DNA from 4 places in the Janthinobacterium sp. GW823-FHT01H08 genome. Region 1 is predicted to be linked to each of the others. Evidence: predicted binding sites of a transcription regulator. Region 1 holds the regulator's gene; each other region holds the start of a gene.
What was found. Region 1 encodes LexA, which represses DNA repair genes until DNA is damaged. Its sites were predicted from a motif close to ACTGTATNNNNATACAGT; they were not measured.
Positions count from the first base shown of each region.

Region 1 (5,937 bases):
GCAATATTTCGCGCTCGGCAATGATGGCGGTGACTTGTAGCTGGTTCAGCGCACGATCCTGGTCAAGAATTAAGCTGCTGCTGCGGCTGGAGCGGCTGCTGGTGCTTCGGTGCGGTGGCTTTTGGCCGCGTCTTCGCGTTGTACCGATTTCATCATCGGCGAAGGAGCTGTTTCAGCTTTCTTCATTTTAACGGTCAGGTGACGCAACACGGCATCATTGAATTTGAATGCTGTTTCCAACTCGACCAGGGTCTCGTTGTCGCATTCGATGTTCAGGCAGATGTAGTGTGCTTTAGGCAGCTTTTGGATCGAGTAAGCCATTTGACGGCGGCCCCAATCTTCCACGCGGTGAACCGAACCGCCGCGGGTGGTTACGCTGGCTTTGTAGCGTTCGATCATCGCGGGCACTTGCTCGCTTTGGTCCGGATGGACGATAAAGACTATTTCATAATGACGCATGCAAACTCCTTCAGGTCGGATTGATAATCGCCCACCCCGGCGTCAAGACGGGTGTGGGAAGGTCAGCCGAAGATTATAACCGCCTTTTGCAAACGTTTCAATCATTGCTTGCGCCAGCACCCGAAAAGCCCGCGGACCACCGTGCTTTTCGACCGGGAACAAGTATTTCTTGCGAAATTCGCCGAAAACACGGAAATCCCCTTGCATAGTGGGCGATACTGTACAAAAATACAGACTGTTCATATAGACAGCATTTTAGTATGCACCCACCGCTCATGATCAAGCTGACAGCACGACAAGAACAAATCCTGAACCTGATCAAGGACGCGATTGAAAACACGGGCTTTCCTCCCACCCGTGCCGAAATTGCCAATGAACTGGGTTTCAAATCGGCCAATGCGGCCGAGGAGCATTTGCAGGCCCTGGCCCGCAAGGGCGCGATCGAGATTTCGCCCGGCACCTCGCGCGGCATCCGCCTGATCGGCGCGGCAGCCGAAGCGCCGCCATCGAAAGTGCCGGCGGCACTGCTGATGTCGCTGCCCCTGATCGGCAGGGTGGCCGCCGGTTCGCCCATCCTTGCCCAGGAAAACCTGGAAGCGAGCTACAACGTGGACCCCGCCCTGTTTTCGGCCAAGCCCGACTTCCTGCTGAAGGTACGCGGCTGGTCCATGCGCGACGCCGGCATCATGGATGGCGATTTACTGGCCGTCAAAAAGGTCGACAGCGCCAAGAATGGCCAGATCGTCGTGGCCCGCATCGGCGACGAAGTCACGGTCAAGCGCTACAAGAAGACGGGTTCCGTCATCGAATTGCTGCCGGAAAACCCCGATTTCAAGGTCATCACCGTGTCGCCGGAAGATGAATTTGCCCTGGAAGGCTTAGCAGTCGGCTTGATGCGCAGCTGGCACTGATTGAGCGCGCCCTCATAAACCTACTGCGCAGCCCACTCTCGGGCATCCGTTGCTCGCTAGCTGGGCGCCCCCCGTACAATGTACAGCTCCGCTACTCAACCCGATATTGGACTTGCTCGCTACGGTTTCTGAAGGCACGAAGACATTACCATTGAACGGCGAAAAACAAAGGGCCGCAACAGCATGACTGTTGCGGCCCTTTTCATTTGTCCGGCGACTTATACATCGAGTGCTTGGCGGAAATCCTCGAGCAGATCCACCTCATCCTCGATACCGACGGAGACGCGGATCAGCGATTCGGCGATGCCCATGCTGGCGCGGCGCTCGGCGCCCATCTCGTAGAAGATCGTGTGGGCGACGGGAATGACCAGGGTGCGCGTGTCGCCGAGGTTGCTCGCTGGAATGGCCAAATTCAAACGATTGAGGAAATCGAAGCAATCGATGCCATCCTTCAATTCAAAGCTGAACAGCGAACCATAGCTGCGGAACAGGTCGCTCGCCAGCGCGTGCTGCGGGTGCGACGGCAAGCCCGGGTAATGCACGGCCGCCACTCTCGGGTCGGCCTGCAACATGGTGGCCAGCGCCAGGGCGTTCGAGCAAGTGCGGTCCATGCGCAAGGCCATGGTTTCCGCGCCGACGGCGATATGGTGCGCCGCTTCCGGCCCCAGGGACGCGCCGAAGTCGCGCAAGGCCTTGGCGCGGATTTGCGCGATGCCCCACTGCGCGGGCGCCGCCTTCTTGTAGTTCTCGAAAATATTCGGATACTGCGTCCAGTCGAACACGCCCGTGTCCGTCAAGCTGCCGCCCAGCGCATTGCCGTGGCCGCCAATGGATTTCGTCAAGGCGTTGACCACGAGGCCCGCGCCCACGGCTTTCGGGCGGAACAAATACGGCGTCGTCATCGTGTTGTCGACGATGTACAAGATGCCCTTTTCGCGGCACAGGTCACCGATTTTTTTCAGGTCGGCGATCTGCGTGCGCGGATTGGCAATGGTTTCCACGAACACGATGCGCGTGGCAGGCGTGATGGCGGCCGCCACGTTGGCTACCTCGGTGGCGTCGACGAAGGACACGGCGATGCCCTGCCCCGTCACCGTTTGCCACAGGCTGTTGGTATTGCCGAACAAAAAGGCCGACGAGACGACATGGTCGCCCGCGCGCAGCAGCGACTGCACCACGGCGCCGATGGCGCCCATGCCGGTGGCGAAGCACAAGGTCGCCACGCCGTCTTCCATCTTGTTGACCTTGTCTTCCAGCGCGGACACGGTGGGGTTGCCCTGGCGGCCATAGCGGAAACCGGGCTCCTTGCCCTGGAATACGGAAGCGAGCTGGCGCGCATCGGCATAACCAAACGCGACGGAAGTGTGCACGGGCTTGTGCAGCGAACCATGCTCGATGCCCTTGCGGCGGTCGTTATGCAGGATGGTGGTGGTAAAGCCGTAGTTTTTTTTATCGTTCATGATCGCGGAGCAAAAAAAGCCCGGCGCTAGCCGGGCAAGATAATTACGCTTCTGTCGTTGCCAGGTTCAGGTTCAGCTGGGAACGCGGCGTATCTTCGGGCGCTGCCGCCTTCGGATGGTGGCGCGCATATTCCAGGCGGTCCAGGTATTCCTGCGACACGTCGCCCGTCACGTAGACGCCGTCGAAGCACGAGGCCTCGAAGTTGGTCAGTGCCGGGTTGACGTCGGCGATCGCCTGCTTGAGCGCGCCGATATCCTGGTAGACCAGGTAGTCGGCCGTGATTTCGCGGCACACTTCTTCCGTCGTGCGGCCGTAGGCGATCAGCTCGTCGCGCGTCGGCATGTCGATGCCGTACACGTTCGGATAGATGACCGGCGGCGCGGCCGAGGCGAAGATGACTTTCGTCGCGCCCGCTTCACGCGCCATCTGCACGATTTCACGGCTGGTGGTGCCGCGCACGATGGAATCGTCGACGAGCAAGACCACTTTATCCTTGAATTCGGACGGGATCGCGTTGAGCTTCTGGCGCACGGATTTCTTGCGCGCCGCCTGGCCCGGCATAATAAAAGTGCGGCCGATGTAGCGGTTCTTGATGAAGCCTTCGCGGTATTCGATGTTCAGCGCCATGGCCAGCTGGATGGCGGCCGGACGCGAGGAATCGGGAATCGGCATGACCACGTCGATATGCACGCCTGGCAATTCGGCGCGGATCTTCTCGGCCAGGTATTCGCCCATTTTCAGGCGCGTGGCGTACACGGAGGCGCCGTCGATGACGGAGTCGGGACGGGCCAGGTAGACGAATTCGAACACGCACGGGTTCAGGCTGGCATTGTCGGCGCACTGGGCGCTGTGCAATTTCTTGTCGGCATCGATGAAGACGGCTTCGCCGGGACCGATGTCGCGCACGAAGCGGAAGCCCATGCCTTCCAGGGCCACGGATTCGGAAGCGATCAGGTATTCGGGACCCTGCTCCGTTTCATTGATGCCAAGGCACAGCGGGCGGATGCCGTGCGGGTCGCGGAAGGCCAGCAAGCCCACGCCGGCGATTTGCGCGACGGCGGCATAGCCGCCCTTGACGCGACGGTTCAGCACGGTCACGGCCTTGAAGATGGCTTCCGGGTCCAGGTTCAGGCCCGTCGTCGCTTCCTGGATTTCATGCGCCAGCACGTTGAGCAGCACTTCCGAATCGGAATCGGTATTGATGTGGCGGCGGTCGTTCTTGAACATTTCCAGCTTCAACTGTTCCCAGTTGGTCAGGTTGCCATTGTGCGCCAGGGTGATGCCGAACGGCGCATTCACATAGAACGGCTGTGCTTCCTCTTCGCTCGACGAACCGGCCGTCGGGTAGCGGCAATGGCCGATGCCCGTCGTGCCTTGCAGCGAACGCATGTTGCGCGTGCGGAAGACGTCTCGCACGAGGCCGTTGGCCTTGTGCATGGAAAACATACTGCTGTGATTGGTCGCAATCCCTGCCGCGTCCTGACCGCGATGTTGCAGGAGCAACAATGCATCATAGAGCAATTGATTGACAGGTTGATGGGAAACGACGCCGACGATGCCACACATGGTGTGCTCCTAAACTGTGCTACTGATTTTAAAAAAATTCAAAATTTCACATGCTGCGCGTAAGCGGCAGGCAGATAAGGCTTGATCGCGCGCGCGCCCTGTTCCGCGAGCGGACTGAGCAGCGCGTTTTTCCAGAATGGCTGCTGCGGTATGGAAGTCATGCCACACAAGATGACGGCGGTCAGCACGATCACAAGGCCCCGCGCCACGCCGAACAGGCTGCCCAGGGTGCGGTCGGCCAGACTCAGGCCTGTCACCTTGACGAGCGCGTCAACCGTCATGGACAGCAATCCCATCAAAATGCGCACGCCGATGAACAGCACCACGAAAGCCAGCAATAAACGGATCGCTTCGCCCGGCACGGCTTCCGGCAGAAATTTCGCCAGGGTGGCGCCATAGGCATTGGCAATGACGAACGCCACGATCCAGCTGACCAGGGACAGTATTTCCTTGACCAGGCCGCGCATCATGCTGATCAGCACGGAAGTCACCAGCACGAACAGCACCAGGTAATCGAAGATCGTCACGCGCATTCAGCCTTGCAACATCACGCCGGCACCAGCGAGCCGCCCAGGCCCAGCTTTTGCAACTTGGCGCGCGTCTTTTCCGCGTCTTCGCGGCTGCCGAACGGTCCCACGCGCACGCGGATGCGCTCGCCCGCCGGACTGGAGACTTTCTGCGTGTACGACTTGATGCCCGCTTCGCGCAGCTTGTCCTGCAATTCATCGACCTTGTCCTGCGTCGCCAGCGCCGCCACCTGCACCACGAACTTGCCGCTGCCGGCGTCGTGGGCCTTGTCTTGCGCTTTTTCTTGCGGCTTGTCTTGCGGCTTGCCTTCCAGGATCGCCAGCGCGCGCGCGGCATCGTCGGCCGATTGCGCCGGCTTGGCAGGTTTGGCCTCAGGCTTGGCTTCGGGCTTTACTTCATGCTTCGGTTCAGGCTTAGGCTCGTGTTTCGGCTCCGGCTTGGCTTCATGCTTCGGCTCGGGCTTCGGTTCCGGTTTCGGCTCCACCTTGACAGGCTTCGGTTCGGGCTTGGGTTCGGGTTTCGGCTCCACATAGGCCGGCTTGACCGGTACAGGCTGGGCGGCGGCCAGCACGGGGGCCGGCGTCGGCTTGGCCGCAGGCGGCAGCGGCGCGTCGACGATTTCCTCGGACTGGTCCAGGCCATTCGATGCGGCCTGGACCGGAACGGCCGGCACAGGCGCCGGTGCAGGCGCCGCCTTTTCCTTCGACGGAATGTCGATGGCGATATCGTTGAACGGTGCTTTCGGCTCCGAATCGAGCAGCATCGGCAAGCCGACGGCGACGCCCAGGGCCAGGGCGACGGCCCCGACCAGGCGGCGGCGTGCGCGCTTTTTTTCAGGCAAGACCGGATCCGGTGCTTCCTTGCCGCCACGGCGCGATCCGCCGCCACCCGAGGTGTTGGCGGCGCGCTTGCGGGTCGGCGACTGTGCTTCGCCAGGGACATAAAAGCCGCTGTCTTCGCCAGAGGATTCTTGCTTGTTTTTAAACAGTTTCGAGAACAAGCCCATGCGTGA
Region 1 is NZ_CM179504.1:4,787,425-4,793,361, forward strand. It holds gene priB (primosomal replication protein N) at 1-49, opposite strand, end outside; gene rpsF (30S ribosomal protein S6) at 70-459, opposite strand; gene AC3RCG_RS21520 (hypothetical protein) at 502-702, opposite strand; gene lexA (transcriptional repressor LexA) at 735-1,370, shown strand; gene AC3RCG_RS21530 (cystathionine gamma-synthase family protein) at 1,589-2,830, opposite strand; gene purF (amidophosphoribosyltransferase) at 2,874-4,397, opposite strand; gene AC3RCG_RS21540 (CvpA family protein) at 4,436-4,924, opposite strand; gene AC3RCG_RS21545 (SPOR domain-containing protein) at 4,945-5,931, opposite strand.

Region 2 (5,937 bases), 820 kb from region 1:
ATCCGCCTCCGCCTCATTGCCGTGTTCCTCGATCCAGGCGCGGCGTCCTGCCGCCTCGCCCTTGCCCATCAACATATTGAAGCGGGACGCCGAGGCCATGTGGTCGATTTCACCGAGCGTGACGGGCAGCAAACGGCGCGTGTCCGGATTCATCGTCGTTTCCCACAGCTGTTCGGCGTTCATCTCGCCCAGGCCCTTGAAGCGCGAGATCGACCAGGCGCCCTGTTTCACGCCTTCCTTGCGCAGCTTGTCCTCGATGGCCAGCAGTTCGCCATCGTCGAGCGCATAGATTTTCTGCATCGGCTTCTTGCCGCGCGCCGGCGCGTCCACGCGGTACAACGGCGGACGGGCGATGCAGATGTGGCCCTTGTTGATCAGGACGGGGAAGTGCTTGAAGAACAGGGTCAGCAGCAGTACCTGGATGTGCGAGCCGTCCACGTCCGCGTCCGACAGGATGCAGATCTTGCCGTAGCGCAGGCCCGACAGGTCGGGCGAGTCGCCCACGCTGTGCGGATCGACGCCGATGGCCACCGCAATGTCGTGGATCTCGTTATTGGCGAACAGGCGGTCGCGGTCCGTTTCCCACGAGTTCAACACCTTGCCGCGCAGGGGCAGGATCGCCTGGAATTCCTTGTCGCGGCCCATCTTGGCCGAACCGCCCGCCGAGTCGCCCTCGACGAGGAACAGTTCATTGCGCGCGATGTCCGACGATTCGCAGTCGGTCAGCTTGCCCGGCAACACGGCCACGCCCGAGGATTTTTTCTTTTCCACTTTTTGCAGCGAGCGCTGGCGCGACTGCGCCTGCTTGATCACGAGCTCGGCCAGCTTCTTGCCGTAGTCGACGTGCTGGTTCAGCCACAGTTCCAGCGGCGGCTTGGTAAAGGTCGACACGAGGCGCACGGCGTCGCGCGAATTGAGGCGTTCCTTGATCTGGCCCTGGAATTGCGGGTCCAGCACCTTGGCCGACAGCACGAACGATGCGCGCGCGAACACGTCTTCCGGCAGCAGTTTCACGCCTTTGGGCAGCAGCGAGTGCATCTCGACGAAGTTTTTCACGGCGCCGAACAGGCCGTCGCGCAAGCCCGATTCGTGCGTGCCGCCATTCGAGGTGGGAATCAGGTTGACGTACGATTCGCGCACGATGGCGCCTTCTTCCGTCCAAGCCACGACCCAGGCCGCGCCTTCGCCTTCGGCAAAGCCTTCCGAGTCCGGGCCAGCGTATTGCGCGCCTTCGAACAGGGGAATCAGGGTTTCGCCATTCGATACCTGCGCCAGCGTTTCGGTCAGGTAGCCGCGCAAGCCTTCCGCGTACTGCCACGTTTGCGTGTCGCCCGTCTTCGCGTTGGTCAGCGTGACGGTCACGCCCGGCAGCAGCACGGCTTTCGAGCGCAACAGGCGTTGCAGTTCCGTTTGCGAGATGTTCGGCGAATCAAAGTATTTCGCATCGGGCCAGGCGGTGACGCGCGTGCCGGATTTTTTGCCGTCGCGCGGGGCGGGGCGGGAACTCAGGGGCTCGATCACGTCGCCGTTGGCAAACACCATGTGGTGCAAGCCGTTGCCGTCGCTTTCCTTGCGCCAGACGGTGATTTCCAGGCGCGTCGACAGCGCATTGGTGACGGACACGCCGACGCCGTGCAAGCCGCCCGAGAACGCGTAGGCGCCGCCCGAACCCTTGTCGAACTTGCCGCCCGCGTGCAGCCGTGTAAACACGATTTCCACCGTCGGCACGCCTTCTTCCGGGTGCAGGCCGACGGGAATGCCGCGGCCATTGTCTTCGACGGTGATGCTGCCATCCGTGTTCTGCGTGACGGCGATATGCGTGCAATGACCGCCCAGCGCCTCGTCGGAGGCATTGTCGATCACTTCCTGAATGATGTGCAGCGGATTTTCAGTGCGGGTGTACATCCCCGGGCGCTGCTTGACGGGTTCCAGTCCTTTCAGGACACGGATGGATGATTCGCTGTAGTCGGATGCTGGTTTTTTAGTGGCCATACGTGTTCAAGCTAAGTAAAGACAGTGGTTGGAACGCCAGGCCAGGGCACTGCGGGCGCAATGACAGCGGCGGCGATAACTGTATGAATATACAGTATATCCCGTCCAGCGTCACTGGGGGAGGGCAGTGCGGCAGGCTTGGCGTCCTTGTGCGGACGCTCGCGCATTCTATCTTGTCCGGCGAGCAATAGCGCTACTCCAAGGCAACAACAGTGCGCCGCGCGCGGGGTTTTGCGCCAATTGTGATGGATTTTATGCGGTAAAGCGGCCTTTTTTACATCTTGTTTACAGCTGCCTTCCCAGTCTTTACGAATTTTTTAGACCCTTTTGGCTAATCTGCTCACTATCAAAACAAACCTGAATGAGGGTGGGAATGGATCTCGTGTATCTCGGCTTGATTGCCGTGTTTTTCGTCGTGGCGGCCGGCTTTGCCGTCGCCTGCGACAAATTAGGGAGCGTCAAATGAACGCGTTTTATGTGCTGGGCGCCGTCGTCTCGGCCGGCCTGCTCGTGTATTTGCTGGTGGCGCTGCTGAAGGCGGAGGAACTGTGATGACGACGCAATCGATACTGTTATTGGTGGCCTTCCTGGCCGTGCTGCTGGCCGCTGGCTATCCGCTGGGCCTGTACATGGCCAGGGTGGCCGGCGATGGCCCCGTGCGCGGCCTGGGCTGGCTGCAAAAGCTGGAAAATCTGCTGTACCGCTGGTCCGGCCTGCCCGCCGACAAGGCCATGGGCTGGAAAAGCTATGCCATCGCCCTGATCGTGTTTAACACGGTGGGCGCCGTCTTCGTCTACGGCCTGCAGCGCCTGCAGGGCTTCCTGCCCCTCAATCCCCAGGGCCTGGGCGCCGTCAGCCCCGATTCCTCGTTCAATACCACCGTCAGCTTCGTCGCCAACACCAACTGGCAGGGCTACGGCGGCGAACAGACCATGAGCTATCTGACGCAGATGCTGGGCATGGCCTGCCAGAACTTCTTCTCGGCGGCCACCGGCATCGCCGTGATCTTCGCGCTGGTGCGCGGCTTCGCCTCGCGCTCGGGCAAATCGATCGGCAATTTCTGGGTCGACCTGGTGCGCTCGACCCTGTACATCCTGCTGCCGCTGTCCCTGGCCCTGTCCGTCGTCTTCATGGGCGAAGGCATGATCCAGAATTTTTCCGCCTATAAGGAAGTGACCCTGCTCGATCACGTGGCGTATGCAACGCCGAAGGTGACGGCCGACGGCCAGCCCGTGCTGGACGCCGCCGGCAAACCCGTGATGGAAGCGCAAGTGGCGACGACGCAGACGATCGCCATGGGCCCCGTCGCGTCGCAGGAGTCGATCAAGCTGCTGGGCACGAATGGCGGCGGCTTCTTCAATGCCAATTCCTCGCATCCGTACGAAAACCCGACCGTGCTGTCGAACTTCCTGCAGATGCTGGCCATCTTCATCATTCCCGCCGGCCTGTGCTTCACCTTCGGCCGCATGGTGGGCGACATGCGCCAGGGCTGGGCCGTGCTGGCCGCGATGACCCTGATCTTTGTCGTCATGACGGCGGGCGTGATGAGCGCCGAGCAGCAAGCCAATCCGGCCTTGCAATCGCTGGGCGTGGACCAGCAGGCCAGCAGCCTGCAATCGGGCGGTAATATGGAAGGCAAGGAAACGCGCTTCGGCATCAGCTCATCGACCTTGTTCGCGGCGGTGACGACGGCCGCGTCGTGCGGTGCCGTCAATTCCATGCACGACTCCTACATGCCCCTGGGCGGCATGGTGCCGCTGCTGCTGATGCAGTTCGGCGAAGTGGTCTTCGGCGGCGTGGGCACGGGCCTGTACGGCATGCTGATGTTCGCCATCCTGGCCGTCTTCATCGCCGGCCTGATGATAGGCCGCACGCCTGAATACCTGGGCAAGAAAATCCAGGCGTATGAAATGAAGATGGTGTCGCTGGCCATCCTGATTACGCCAGCCCTCGTATTGACGGGCACGGCGATCGCCGTGATGGTCGAACCGGGCAAGATCGGCGTGGCCAATCCGGGCGCGCACGGTTTCTCCGAGATCCTGTACGCCTTCACGTCGGCGGCCAACAACAACGGCAGCGCGTTTGCGGGCCTGTCCGCCAACACGCCGTTCTACAACGTGATGCTGGCGATCGCCATGTGGTTCGGCCGCTTCGGCGTGATCGTGCCCGTGCTGGCGGTGGCCGGTTCGCTGGCGGCCAAGCAGCGCCTGTCGGCCAACGCCGGCACCATGCCCACGCACGGCCCCATGTTCATCGGCCTGCTGATCGGCGTCGTCGTGCTGGTTGGTGTATTGAATTACGTTCCCGCGCTGGCCCTGGGCCCGATCGTCGAACACCTGCAACTTTTCATCAAATAAGAGGCTACCATGTCACGCACAAGCCTGACTTTGTTCGATTCCGCACTGATTGGCCCCGCCATCGTCGATGCGTTCAAAAAACTCGACCCCCGCACGCAATGGCGCAGCCCCGTGATGTTCGTCGTCTATGTGGGCAGCATCATCACGACCTTGCTGGCGACCCAGGCCGGGATCAGCGGTGGCCAGGGTGAAGCGCCGTTCGGCTTCATCGTCGCCGTCGCCGTGTGGCTGTGGTTTACCGTGCTGTTCGCGAACTTCGCCGAAGCGCTGGCCGAAGGCCGCAGCAAGGCCCAGGCGGCCTCGCTGCGCGCCCTCAAGCAGACGGTGATGGCGAAGAAAATGCAGACGCCGAAATACGGCACCTCCTGGCTGCCCACGCCGGCGACCGACCTGCGCAAGGGCATGACGGTGCTGGTCGAGGCGGGCGACGTGATCCCCGCCGACGGCGAAGTGACGGCCGGCGTGGCCTCCGTCGACGAGAGCGCCATCACGGGCGAATCGGCGCCCGTCATCCGCGAATCGGGCGGCGACTTTTCCGCCGTCACGGGCGGCACCCGCGTGCTGTCCGACTGGCTGCTGGTGCGCGTTTCCGTCAACCCGGGCGAAGCCTTCATCGACCGCATGATCGCCATGGTCGAAGGCGCCAAGCGCCAGAAGACGCCGAACGAGATCGCCCTGACGATTTTATTGGTGGCCCTGTCGATCGTGTTCCTGATCGTCACCGTGACCTTGCTGCCGTACTCGCTGTTTTCCGTGGCGGCGGCCGGCAGCGGCACGCCGGTGACGATCACCGTGCTGATCGCGCTGCTCGTGTGCCTGATTCCGACCACCATCGGCGGCCTGCTGTCGGCCATCGGCGTGGCCGGCATGAGCCGCATGATGCAGGCCAACGTGATCGCCACCTCGGGCCGCGCCGTGGAAGCGGCCGGCGACGTGGACGTGCTGCTGCTCGATAAGACGGGCACCATCACCCTGGGCAACCGCCAGGCGTCGAGCTTCGTGCCGGCGCCCGGCGTGACGGAACAGCAGCTGGCCGATGCGGCGCAGCTGGCTTCGCTGGCCGATGAAACGCCGGAAGGGCGCAGCATCGTCGTGCTGGCCAAGCAGAAATTCAATATCCGCGAACGCGAGATGGCCAGCCTGCACGCCACCTTCGTCCCGTTCACGGCGCAGACGCGCATGAGCGGCGTGGATATCCCGGGCGAACAGCAGGTGCGCCAGTTGCGCAAGGGCGCGGCCGATTCCATGAAAAAGTATGTGGAAGCGCTGGGCCAGCCGTATCCGGCCGAGGTGGGACGCGCCGTCGACGACATCGCGCGCCGCGGCAGCACGCCGCTGGTGGTGGTGGACGACGGCCGCGTCATGGGCGCCGTGGAACTGAAGGATATCGTCAAGGGCGGCATCAAGGAGCGCTTCGCGGAATTGCGCCGCATGGGCATCAAGACCGTCATGATCACGGGCGACAACAAGCTGACGGCGGCCGCGATTGCCGCCGAAGCGGGCGTGGACGATTTCCTCGCCGAAGCGACGCCGGAAGACAAGCTCAAACTGATTCGCAGCTACCAGTCCGAAGGCCGCCTTGTGGCGA
Region 2 is NZ_CM179504.1:5,605,747-5,611,683, reverse strand. It holds gene AC3RCG_RS25165 (DNA topoisomerase IV subunit B) at 1-1,992, opposite strand, end outside; gene kdpF (K(+)-transporting ATPase subunit F) at 2,455-2,544, shown strand; gene kdpA (potassium-transporting ATPase subunit KdpA) at 2,544-4,349, shown strand; gene kdpB (potassium-transporting ATPase subunit KdpB) at 4,359-5,937, shown strand, end outside.
Region 2: the regulator LexA is predicted to act here: its motif matches at 2,071-2,088, upstream of AC3RCG_RS25165 (DNA topoisomerase IV subunit B).

Region 3 (5,937 bases), 1.4 Mb from region 1:
ACATGCGAAATTGCGTGGCCGAAAACTCGGGTGTGCCGACGGACGTGGCCAGATAGACGGGGTCGTCGAACTGCACGGTTTTCCAGTTCTTTTGCGCAAAATCAAGGATGCGCGCGCGGTTCAGGGCGCGGGCCTTTTCCATCACCACCAGATAGCCCTGGAATACGTCGATGGACTGGATCACGGCATCCTTGTTGTGCGGCACGACGGGTTTCCAATTCTTCGGCTGAGGGGCGGTGACCGGCGCGCTGACGACGCGGAAATTCTTCGCATCCTTGTTGGTCAGAATATACAGCTGGCCGTCGCGGTGCTCGACGACGTAGCGGTGGCCTTTTTCGCGTTTCAGCACGCTCTGGAAACTGCCTTCCGGCTTGCTCGTTGGCAGCAGCAGCACTTCGGTCGTATCCGTGCTGCCCGAGGTGAGCACGAAGAATTGCTTGTCATGCGTACGGTCCACGTGGATGGCGAACTGTTCCACCGGCTCGTGGTAGACCTGCTGCGGCATGCCGCCCAAGGCCAGGCGGAACAAGCGGTCAGCGCGCTTGGTGGTGGCGTCTTCCTGCGTCAGCATCAGGGTGGCGTTGTCGGCCGCCCAGGCCAGGGATGTGACGCGCGGCATGCTGTCGCCCAGCAACTTGCCCGTCTTCAAATCCTTGACATGCAGCGCGTACTGGCGGAAACCCGTCGTGTCGGTGGTGTAGGCCAGCAACTGTTCATTCGGGCTGATGGCAAACGCGCGCACGGCAAAGAATTTGTGGCCTTCGGCCAGTTGATTCTGGTCAAGCAAAATCTCTTCGGCCGCCTGGGCGTCATACGCGCCCTTCCCGCCGACGGGGCGGCGGCAGTGAATCGGGTATTGCTTGCCCGCTTCCGTGCGCGTGTAATAGTAGAAATTGCCCTGGCGCGCAGGCACGGACAGGTCCACTTCCTGCATGCGGCCCTTGATTTCCGCAGTCAGCTTGTCGGCCAGCGGCTGGATCGGGGCCGTGACGGCCGCCGTATAGGCGTTTTCCGCATTCAGGTAGTCGATCACGGCAGGATCGGTCTTCTTTTGCAGCCAGCGGTAGTCGTCCGTAACCACGGTGCCGTGGCGCGTTTCCTGCCAGGCCGTCTTGGCGGCGACCGGCGCGGTGGCGGCGGCATCGGCGGCCAGCGCGGATGGCGCCAGCGTGGACAGCAGGATGGATGAGCAGACGGCCAGGCGGCGCAAAGCTTGATGTGCTGTAGACAAGGCAACTCCTTTTATAGTCGTGTCAGGATTGTAATCTTGCTATTGAGAAAAGCAACTGCGGAGCGCGTGCGTTTCAACTTGCATCCATGGGCATTTCCAGCGATACTGTATATAACTACAGTATCCCGCCGCGAGGTGTCCTTGACCACATCTGCCCCTACATTGCCTGAACCGCGCCGCTGGATAGCCCATCTGGACATGGATGCCTTTTTCGCCTCCGTGGAACTGTTGAAATATCCGGAATTGCGCGGCGAAGCCGTCGTCATCGGCGGCGGGCGCTTGCAGCAACCCCTGTTGCAGGAAGACGGCACGCGGCAATTCGCGCGCATGCGCGACTACGTGGGGCGCGGCGTCGTCACCACGTCGACGTATGCGGCGCGCAAGTTTGGCGTGTTTTCCGCCATGGGCATCATGAAGGCGGCGAAACTGGCGCCCGACAGCATCCTGCTGCCGGCCGATTTCGAGGCTTACCGCGAGTATTCGGCCCGCTTCAAGCAGGCAGTGGCCCAGCTGTGCCCCATCATCCAGAACGTGGGCATCGATGAAATCTATGTCGACCTGACCGAATACGGCGAGCAGGCACCGGCCATGGCGGCGCGCCTGAAGGCGGCCGTGTTCGAGGCGACGGGCCTGTCGTGCTCGATCGGCCTGGCGCCGAACAAATTGCTGGCAAAAATCTGTTCCGATCTGGAAAAGCCCGACGGCCTGACCATTTTGTCGCCCGAGGATGTGGAAACGCGGGTCTGGCCCTTGCCGGCGAAAAAGATCAACGGCATCGGCCCGAAAGCCACGGCCAAGCTGGAAGCGCTGGGCATTATTACCATCGGTGAGCTGGCGCGGGCCGACATGGCCATGCTGCGCACGCAGTTCGGCGACCTGTACACGGGCTGGCTGCGCCAGGCGGCGCTGGGCATCGACGAGCGTCCCGTGCAGACGAGCCGGGAAACCAAGTCCGTCAGCCGCGAAACGACGTTCGAGCGCGACTTGCAGGTGGTGCGCGACCGCGCCACCCTGTCGGAAAAGCTGGAAAGCCTGTGCACGCGCGTGGCGGGCGACCTCGACAAGCAGTCGCTGGCGGGGCGCACGGTGGGCATCAAGCTGCGCTTCGAGGATTTCAGCACCGTCACGCGCGACATCACCCTGCCCAGTGCCACGGCGGACGCCGCCGCCATCCTGCGCGCCAGCCGCGATTGCTTGCGGCGCGTGCCATTTGACAAGAAAATCCGCCTGCTGGGCGTGCGCATCTCGACCTTGTCCGATCCGGCCGTCATGACGCGGCAGGCGCCAGCCCAGGCGGAGCTGTTTCCCGCCCTGTAGCGGCATTCCCCATGCATCAACAACACCGCGCCAGTCCGCGCTTTTGACGGCATTCCCGTGTCGAAAGTGTAGAATGGCGTTCCCCTGGCACTACTGAAACAAACGGAAGACAAAAACTATGTGGTTCAAGAATCTTCAGATTTACCGCCTGCCCGCACCGTGGGCTTACACGCCAGAACAACTGGAAGAGGCCTTGTCCTCGAACAAATTTACGCCGGCGACCAGCATGGATCTGATGCGCCAGGGCTGGGATACGCCACGCCCGAACGGCGGCCTGGTCCACGTGGTCAACAAGCAAATGCTGATCTTGCTGGGCACGGAAAAGAAACTGCTGCCAGCGACTGTCATCAACCAGGTGGCCAAGGCCCGCGCCGCCGAGATGGAAGAAGCGCAAGGCTTTGCGCCTGGTAAAAAGGCCATGAAGGAATTGAAGGAACGCGTGGCCGACGAACTGCTGCCGCGCGCGTTCAGCATCCGCAGCAACGTCTGGACGTGGATCGACCCCGTCAATGGCTGGCTGGTGGTCGATGCCGCCAGCCCGGCGAAGGCCGATGAAGTCATCAAGCTGCTGCTCAAAGCCGTCGATAAACTGCCGCTGGAAAGCCTGCGTGTGCAGCGCTCGCCCGTGGCGGTGATGACGGAGTGGCTGCAGGCGGACGACGCGCCGGCCGGCTTCACGGTCGACATGGATACGGAATTGCGCGCCACGGGCGAGAGCAAGGCCACCGTGCGCTACGTGCGCCACACCCTGGAAGCGGACGATGTGCGCCGCCACATCGCGGCCGGCAAGCAGTGCACGCGCCTGGCCATGACGTGGAACGACAAGATCTCGTTCGTGCTGACGGAGTCCTTGGCCATCAAGAGCGTCAAGCCGCTCGACGTGATCAAGGAAACGGAATCGAGCACGAAGAACGACGAAGAGCGTTTCGACGGCGACGTGATGCTGATGACGGGCGAGCTCTCCAAGCTGATGGCCGACGTGGTCGAAGCTTTGGGCGGCGAAGCGACTGCATAAAAGCAGCTATATAGGTACGGAAAAGGAGCTGCGGCTCCTTTTTTTTCGCCTGTGCAATTTGCGGGCGCATAAAAAAAGCGCCTTGCACGGTGAAGTGCAAGGCGCTTTCGGACAAGCTAATTCAACACGTCAAATTAGAACTTGTAGTTGCCGGTGACGTAGAACGAACGCATCATCGGATCGGCGTAGCGTGGGTCGAAACCGATCTGGTGGCCCGACGAAGCGCGCAGCGACAGCGGCGGTGCACGGTCGAACAGGTTTTTGATGCCTGCGCGGATCGTGGTTTGCTTGTCAAAGGCGAAACGTGCTTGCCAGTCGAACGTCGTGTACGACGGTACTTGCAGGCGGAAGTTTTTCTCTTCTTTTTGGGTCGCCAGGTTGTACACGGTAGCGGGAGCATCGGTGTAGCCGTTACGGTAGTTGACCGTGACCGTGTTGCTCAGGCGGCCCGTGTCCAGGGTCGTCGTCAGCTTCATCAGGTTGCGGAACGTGACTTCGTTGGTGTCGCCGAAGAAGTTCATGTTGCTGGTGAACACATTGTCGCTACCGGCTTTGGTGTAGTTGGCGTGCAACATGTGCGTACCGCTCAATTGGGCGGTCAGCTTGCCGAAAGAAAACTTGTGGTTGGCGGACAGATCCCAGTCGATACCACGGTATTCCTTCTTGCCGATGTTGACCGACAGTTTCTTGAACGCGTAGTAAGCGATGCCGGTCGATGGCTCGATGTATTCACCGAAGCTCGATGCATACTTGACCGGATCGGCAAATGCTTGCTCTTCGGATACTTCCGACACGGCATTGCGCAATTTCACATCCCACAGGTCGGCGCCGAACGAGAATGCCGAGCTAGGCTCGACACGGAAGCCCAGGGTGAACTGCTTCGATTTTTCCGATTGCAGATCCGGGTTGCCTTGCGATACCGCGTTGTATTGCGTTGCTTCCGCGCGGCACAGTGCGTTACCTGGGTATGGGCAGTCAAATTTCTTGGCGGTAAAGCCGGCGTTGACCAGTGGCTGAGCGATGTCCAGCATGCTTGGCGCCTTGAAGCCCGTGCCGTAGGAACCGCGGATCAGCACGGTCTGTACCGGCTGCCAGCGTGCCGATACCTTGTAGGTATTGGCGCTGTCTTTTTTGCCGACAGTTTTGTTGTTCAGCTTGTCATCGATCGCCTTGACAGCATCGTAACGGCCGCCGACGGTCATTTCGAACGACTTGGTCAGCGGTGCCAGCAACTCGACGAAGGCGCCGTAGGTGTCGCGGCTCATGTCGTAGGCTGGCTTGGTGTTGAAGCTGTAGATGTCGTCGCCGGTGGCGCCTGGCGATTGCTCATACGTATAGGTGCGGTAGTCGCCGCCGATACCGAGGCTGGCCTTGCCGCCTGGCAGGCTGAACAATTCACGCGAGCCGTGCGTGTCGATGCCGCGCATCGTGGTCGATGCGGTGCGCACGGAGCCGACGAATTGCGCGCCAGCGACCTGTGCTTGCACGGATGGCTTTTGTGTCGCAGCAAAAGGATTGAAGTCCGGATTGGCCAGGATATTCTTGAATTCCTGGCTCTTCTGGTAACCGCCCGTGTAGCGCTCGTCGATCGAGTTTTGCGACCAGGTCAGGCCGCTTTCGAAGTTCCACGCGCCCAGTTCGCCTTCCACACCGACGACCATGTGTTTGGTTTCGGTGATGGTGTTGCTGGCACGCAGGCCGAAGTCGGTGCTGCGGTAGTTGGCCGTCACGGATTTGACGTCGGCACGTTGCGCTGGCGTCAGGTAGGGCGACACATAGGTGTTGTACAGCGCGCTGTCCTTGGCGATTGCGATCGGGATCGGATTGGCGGCGATACGCGCCGTCAGGTCGTAGCGCGAGTAGGCCAGTTCGGCGAATGCATTCAGGTTGTCGTTCAGCTTGTACGTCGCTTTGGAGAACAGGCTGTCGCGTTTCGATTGCGGTACGATTTCCACGGTGGAACCCGTGTCGAAGCCGCAAGCGCGTGCATTGGCGGTGGTGACGTCGAAACCTTCAGGGCAATTGCCATTTTTAGCCAGGTAAGGCGAAAACGCGGTCGATGGCGCACCGCTCTTGTAGGCAACCGTGGCGCCTGCTGGCGAAGCCGATGTGCTGGTGCGGTCCCAGATGTAGTTATTGCCGTTGCGGCTGAACGGCACGTACGAGGTGGCGGCGAACGTGCGGTCGGTGGCGCGCAGTTTCGATTGCTCGTCATGGCGGTACGACAACAGCACGTTGAAACGGTCTTCGTCCAGGTCGCCGAAACCGTAGGTGACGCTGGTGTTCCAGGCGTTGCCGCCCTTGTCTTCCGGACCGCCGTAGGTGGCTTCCAGGGTGGCGCCTTGCTGGTTTTTCTTCAGGATGAAGTTCAGTA
Region 3 is NZ_CM179504.1:80,540-86,476, reverse strand. It holds gene AC3RCG_RS00340 (S9 family peptidase) at 1-1,231, opposite strand, end outside; gene dinB (DNA polymerase IV) at 1,394-2,548, shown strand; gene AC3RCG_RS00330 (recombination-associated protein RdgC) at 2,667-3,563, shown strand; gene AC3RCG_RS00325 (TonB-dependent receptor) at 3,698-5,937, opposite strand, start outside.
Region 3: the regulator LexA is predicted to act here: its motif matches at 1,336-1,353, upstream of dinB (DNA polymerase IV).

Region 4 (5,937 bases), 1.6 Mb from region 1:
ACCAGATTCAATTGATGATCTGCGCCGTGATTGCGCAGCGCTATGCGCGGCGCGACGAGGCGCAGGAAGTGCCGGCGGCGACGCCGTGATGCGGCTCCTGCAGTAGCCGCAGCGCCTGCCGCAAGCCATCGACAATCACCGCGTAGGCCTGGCGCCGGCTCGCCGCATCGGCTGCGCGCAGCACGTACGACGGGTGATACACGGTCACCACCCAGCGCCCGTCGTGTTCGATGGGCGTGCCGATCAGCGGCGTCATGCAGGCCGCGCCATCCTGCAGCACGGATTTCAATGCCGTGCTGCCCAGCGCCACGATCACCTGTGGTTTGCCACGTTCGATCTCTTCTTCCAGCCAGCCATGGCAGGCGAGGATCTCGCGCTGCGCAGGCGTCTTGTGCAGGCGGCGCTTGCCGCGCGGTTCCCACTTGAAATGCTTGACGGCATTGGTCAGATAGATGCTGTCGCGCGCCAGGCCCGCTTCCTGCATGGCCTGGTCCAGCAGTGTACCGGCCGGGCCGACGAACGGCAGTCCGGCCAGGTCTTCCTGGTCGCCCGGTTGTTCACCGACGAGCATGATGCGGGCGGTGAGCGGGCCTATGCCGGGCACCGCTTGCGTGGCGTGCTGCCACAGCGCGCAGCGTCGGCACTGGTCCAGGGTAGTTGCTACCTCGCGCATCGGCTGGGCCCGCTCTGCGCTGATCGAGATCATGGCGGCACCCTGCCGCTGTCCCACGCTGGCCGTTTGGCCCGTGCGCCGCTCGCCGTTCGCCGCGCCGCTCAGCATGGCGGGCACGATGGCGCCTTCGGGTAAATTTTTCCAGAAACGCGAGGGAATATGGCTGTGCAGCAAGTCCGCATTCACGCGCGCGGGGTTGAAGATGCTGCGGTAATACGTCAGCCACAGCGCTTCGCCCGCATCGTCGATGTCGGCCGCGCCACGCAGCAGGGCCGGTCCCGCGTGCAAGGTGGCGCCATCCCACAGCATGCTGGCGCCGGGCGTGGCGATCAGCCAGCTGGCCTTTCCCATGCGGCGCGCGAAGTGGCGCGCCACCTGCGGCAGCACCTCGTGCGTGGGCTCGAACCAGGCGACAAAACGGGGCGCGCCCTCGGCCTCGCTGCGTTCGCGGAAGCGCACATACGCATGCATGTCGTGCTCTTCACGATGCACGGCCTTGACCATGGCGTGCAGGCGCGCGCCGTCCGCGTCGGCCGGCGACACCACGTCGTGCTGGCCCTGCTGCCAGCGCCACAGCACCTGATACAGGAAGGCCCAGCGGTCATGCACGTTGAAACAGGCGGCGCTCTCCAGCAGTTCCACCAGCTGGCGGGGCAGGCGCAGCGGTGGCGCGCCGGTATCCGTGGCCTCTGGCGTGGAGGAAAACAGGTCGCCGTCGCCGGGCTGCGATTGCCAGGCCACATCGGCAGGCGGCACGCCGCGCGCGATCAGTTCGCGCGCGGCCGCGCGCCACGCGTCGAACGATTGCGCCAGCCGGACGACACTGCTCATGCTGCCTGCAGCTCCGGCCATAAGTTCAATTGCTGCGGTGCGTCCGCCATGGCGCGGCGCAATTGTTCCGAGGCGGTGGTGTCGCGTGCGGGAAAGTAATCGGCCGTGATGATGAACGGGGCAATCTTTTTCATGCTGCAGCGCAGGCGCGACAGGTCGGCATAGCGCACTTGCCGCAAACGGCGCAGGTCGACGATGCGCTGCGCGTTACGCAGGCCGATGCCGGGCACGCGCGCGATCATGTGCTGCGCCGCGCGGTTCAAGTCCAGCGGAAAATGTTCGCGGTGCGCCAGCGCCCACGCCAGTTTCGGATCGATGTCGAGCGCCAGGTTGCCGCCGCTGGCGGGCAGCAGTTCGCTGGCCTGGAAACCATAGCTGCGCAGCAAGAAATCGGCTTGGTACAGCCGGTGTTCGCGCAGCATCGGCGGCGGCGCCAGCGGCACGCTTTTCGGGCTGTCGGGGATGGGGCTGAAGGCCGAGTAGTACACGCGCTTGAGTTTATAGCTGCCGTACAGGGTTTCGGCCGTGGCGAGGATCTGCTGGTCGTCGCTGGCGTCGGCGCCGACGATCATCTGCGTGCTTTGCCCGGCCGGCGCGAAGCGCGGCGAGCGCGGTTCTTCCGCCTTTTCATCGAGCTTGCGGCGGATGGCGCCCATGGCCAGCTTGATCGTGTGCACGCTCTTTTCCGGCGCCAGTTTCTGCACGCTGTCCTGGGTCGGCAGTTCGATGTTGACGCTGAGCCGGTCGGCATAGCGGCCCGCCTGCGCGACCAGGGCCGGATCGGCGTCGGGGATGGTTTTCAGGTGGATGTAGCCGCGGAACTGGTGCACCTCGCGCAACTCGCGCGCCACCTGCACCAGTTGCTCCATCGTGTAGTCGGCCGACTGGATGATGCCGGAACTGAGGAACAGGCCGTCGATGTAGTTGCGCAGGTAAAAGTCGCTGGTCAGTTTCACCACTTCGGCCACCGTAAAGCGCGCGCGCGGCACGTTCGAGGTACGGCGGTTGACGCAGTACTGGCAATCGTACAGGCAGTAATTGGTCAACAGTATCTTCAGCAGCGAGACGCAGCGTCCGTCCGGCGTGTAGCTGTGGCAAATGCCCATGCCCGAGGTGGCGCCAAAACCGTCCTTGCCGATGGAATCGCGCTTCGGCGCGCCGCTGCTGGCACAGGAAGCGTCGTACTTGGCCGCGTCGGCCAGGATTTCCAGCTTGTCCGTCAATTCCATGGCTCACCTCGATATACTGTGTTTATATACAGTATATCAGGGAATCGGCCTGATACCGGCTTGATCTGTGCAATGGCAGAACGCTATATATCGGTGTATATTACGGGCCTGGTTCTCTTCTCATCAAGGATACGATCATGCGCCTCACCTCCCTCGCCCGCCTGCTTGGCGTCACCCTGCTCGCCACTGCCGCTACCTCCGCCCTTGCCGGCGAAGTGGTCGTGTCGGCCGCAGCCAGCCTGACGAACGCGTTCAAGGATGCGGCGCAAAGCTACGAGGCGCAGTATCCGGGCAGCAAGGTGTCCCTGAACTTTGCCGCCTCGGGCGTGCTGCTGCAGCAGATCGTCAAGGGCGCGCCCGTCGACGTGTTTGCCTCTGCCGACCAGGAAACCATGGATGCGGCGCAAAAGCAGGGCCTGGTATTGCCGGCCGACCGCATGGACTTCGTCGGCAACAGCCTGGTGCTGATCGTGCCGCACGATAGCAAGCTGGGCATCAAAGCTTTGGCCGACCTGACGCACAAGGGCGTGACCCGCGTGGCCATCGCCAACCCGGCCAGCGTGCCCGTCGGCCGCTATTCGGAAGGCGCGCTGAAGAAGGCGAAGCTGTGGGAAGCCGTGCAGCCGAAAGCCATCGGCACGCAAAACGTGCGCCAGTCGCTCGACTATGTGGCGCGCGGCGAAGTCGATGCGGGCTTTGTCTACGCCACCGACGCGGCCATCATGAAAGACAAGGTGAACGTGGTGCTGGACGTGCCGCTCGACGCGCCCGTGCTGTACCCGATCGCCACCATCAAGGGCAGCGGCAATGCCGCCGAAGCGAAGCGCTTCGTCAGCTATTTGCAGACGGCACCGGCGCAAGCCATCCTGGCCAAGTACGGCTTCAAGAAACCCTAACGCCACCGCGCCCGCATGGATATCGCCTGGACCGCGCTGGCCCTGTCGCTGAAAGTGGCGGCCTGGGCCACGGCGCTCAATTTGCTGTTCGGCATCGGTACGGGCTATCTGCTGGCGCGCACGCGTTTTCCCGGGCGCGAGCTGCTCGACGCCCTGCTGACCCTGCCGATGGTGATGCCGCCCACCGTGCTTGGCTATTACCTGCTGGTGCTGCTGGGCCGGCGCGGCACCCTGGGCGTCTGGCTGCAGGACAACTTCGGCATCAACCTGATCTTTACGTGGCAGGGCGCCGTGATCGCTTCCACGGTGGTCGCCTTTCCCCTCGTCTTCAAGCCCGCGCGCGCCGCCTTCGAGGCCGTTGACGGCCAGCTCGAGCAGGCGGCCCGCGTGCTGGGCATCTCGGAGCTGGCGATTTTCTTTCGCGTCACCTTGCCGCTGGCCTGGCGCGGCATCCTCGCGGGCGTGCTGCTGGGCTTCGTGCGCGCGCTGGGCGAGTTCGGCGCCACCCTGATGGTGGCCGGCAGCATTCCCGGCAAGACGCAGACCCTGTCGGTGGCCGTGTATGAAGCCGTGCAGGCGGGCCAGGACGACGTGGCCAACACCCTCGTGCTGATCACCTCCGCTGTCTGCATCGTGGTGCTGCTGTCGGCTGGCCGCCTGGCGCCGGGGCGCGTCGCGCACAAATGAGGCCTATGATGACGTCCATGCAACTCGACCTCGACATTCGCGCTACCTTGCGCTCCGGCAAACGCCGTTTCGACCTGCACGTGCAATGCACCTCAGGCAGCCAGCGCATCGCCATGTATGGCCCGTCCGGCGCCGGCAAGAGCATGACCCTCAAAGCCATTGCCGGACTGTTTACACCGGATGCGGGCCATATCCGCCTGAACGGGCGCACCCTGTTCGACTCGGCCGCCGGCATCAACTTGCCGCCGCAGCAGCGCAATGTCGCCTACCTGTTCCAGGATTACGCGCTGTTCCCGCACCTGACGGTGCGCCAGAACGTGGGCTTCGGCCTGGCGCGGGGCTGGTTCAATCCGCGTGCGCGCGAAAAATTGCAGAGGGTCGAGCATTGGCTCGATGCCTTCCACTTGCAGGAACTGGCGCACCAGTTTCCCGACGAGTTGTCCGGAGGCCAGCGCCAACGGGTGGCGCTGGCGAGGGCGCTCGTGGCCGAGCCGAACGCGCTGCTGCTCGACGAGCCGTTCGCCGCCCTCGATCCGGCCCTGCGTGTCAAAATGCGCCTGGAACTGAGCCAGTGGCAGCAGCGCCTGGACGTGCCCATGATCCTGATCACCCATGATCCGGAAGATGCGCGCATCCTGGGCGAGCATGTGCTGTACTTGCGCGACGGACAGATCGATAACAGGGAAGAACACATGGCATTGGGTGAACGCATTGGATAAATCAGCGGCAGCGGAAATCGGCCTGCAAGGCTCGGTATGGATGACGGTGGGCGGAGAGCACCTGGGCGGCGCCGGCAGGGTGGAATTGCTGGGCGCCATCGCCGAGTGCGGCTCCATCACGCAGGCAGCCAAGCTCGTCAAGATGAGCTACAAGGCGGCCTGGGACGCGATCGACGCGATGAACAATCTGGCGGGCGAGCCGCTGGTCGAACGCCTGACGGGCGGCAAGGGCGGCGGCGGCACGCGGCTGACGCAACGGGGACGCCAGCTGGTCGACAATTTCCGCATCATCGAGCGCGAGCATGCGCGCTACCTGCGCCAGCTGGGCAGCCAGGCCGAAGGCATCGCCGACGATCTTTTACTCATACGGAGAATGGCCATGAAAACCACGGCACGCAACCAATTCCTGGGCAAGGTGGCTGAACTGAAACAGGGCGCCGTCAACGACGAAGTCACGCTGGAATTGCCCGGTGGCCAGCACATCGTGGCCATCGTCACGCAAGGCAGCAGCGCAAGTCTGGGCCTGGTGCCGGGCGCGGAAGCGTTTGCGCTGATCAAGGCATCGTCGATCATCCTCGTGGCCGACAGCGCAGGCGCGCGCTTTTCCGCACGCAATCAGCTGGCCGGGCTGGTGACGCGGGTGCAGACGGGCGCCGTCAACACGGAAGTGGTGCTGGACTTGCCGCGCGGCGGCACCATCGCCGCCATCATCACCAACCAGAGCAGCACCGAGCTGGGCATCGAGATCGGCAGCAGTGTGACGGCGATTTTCAAGGCGTCCAGCGTGATCCTGGGCGTGCCAGCGTAAATGGGGTAGGTCGGATTAGCGCGCAAGCGCGTAATCCGACAAGGTTCCGGGGTCAGACCCGGCGGGTCTGACCCCAGTTTTACGTTGCAGGCTT
Region 4 is NZ_CM179504.1:297,572-303,508, reverse strand. It holds gene AC3RCG_RS01285 (bile acid:sodium symporter family protein) at 1-89, shown strand, start outside; gene AC3RCG_RS01280 (UdgX family uracil-DNA binding protein) at 41-1,504, opposite strand; gene AC3RCG_RS01275 (putative DNA modification/repair radical SAM protein) at 1,501-2,733, opposite strand; gene modA (molybdate ABC transporter substrate-binding protein) at 2,871-3,629, shown strand; gene modB (molybdate ABC transporter permease subunit) at 3,645-4,316, shown strand; gene AC3RCG_RS01260 (sulfate/molybdate ABC transporter ATP-binding protein) at 4,325-5,035, shown strand; gene AC3RCG_RS01255 (TOBE domain-containing protein) at 5,076-5,843, shown strand; gene AC3RCG_RS01250 (response regulator) at 5,936-5,937, opposite strand, start outside.
Region 4: the regulator LexA is predicted to act here: its motif matches at 2,749-2,766, upstream of AC3RCG_RS01275 (putative DNA modification/repair radical SAM protein).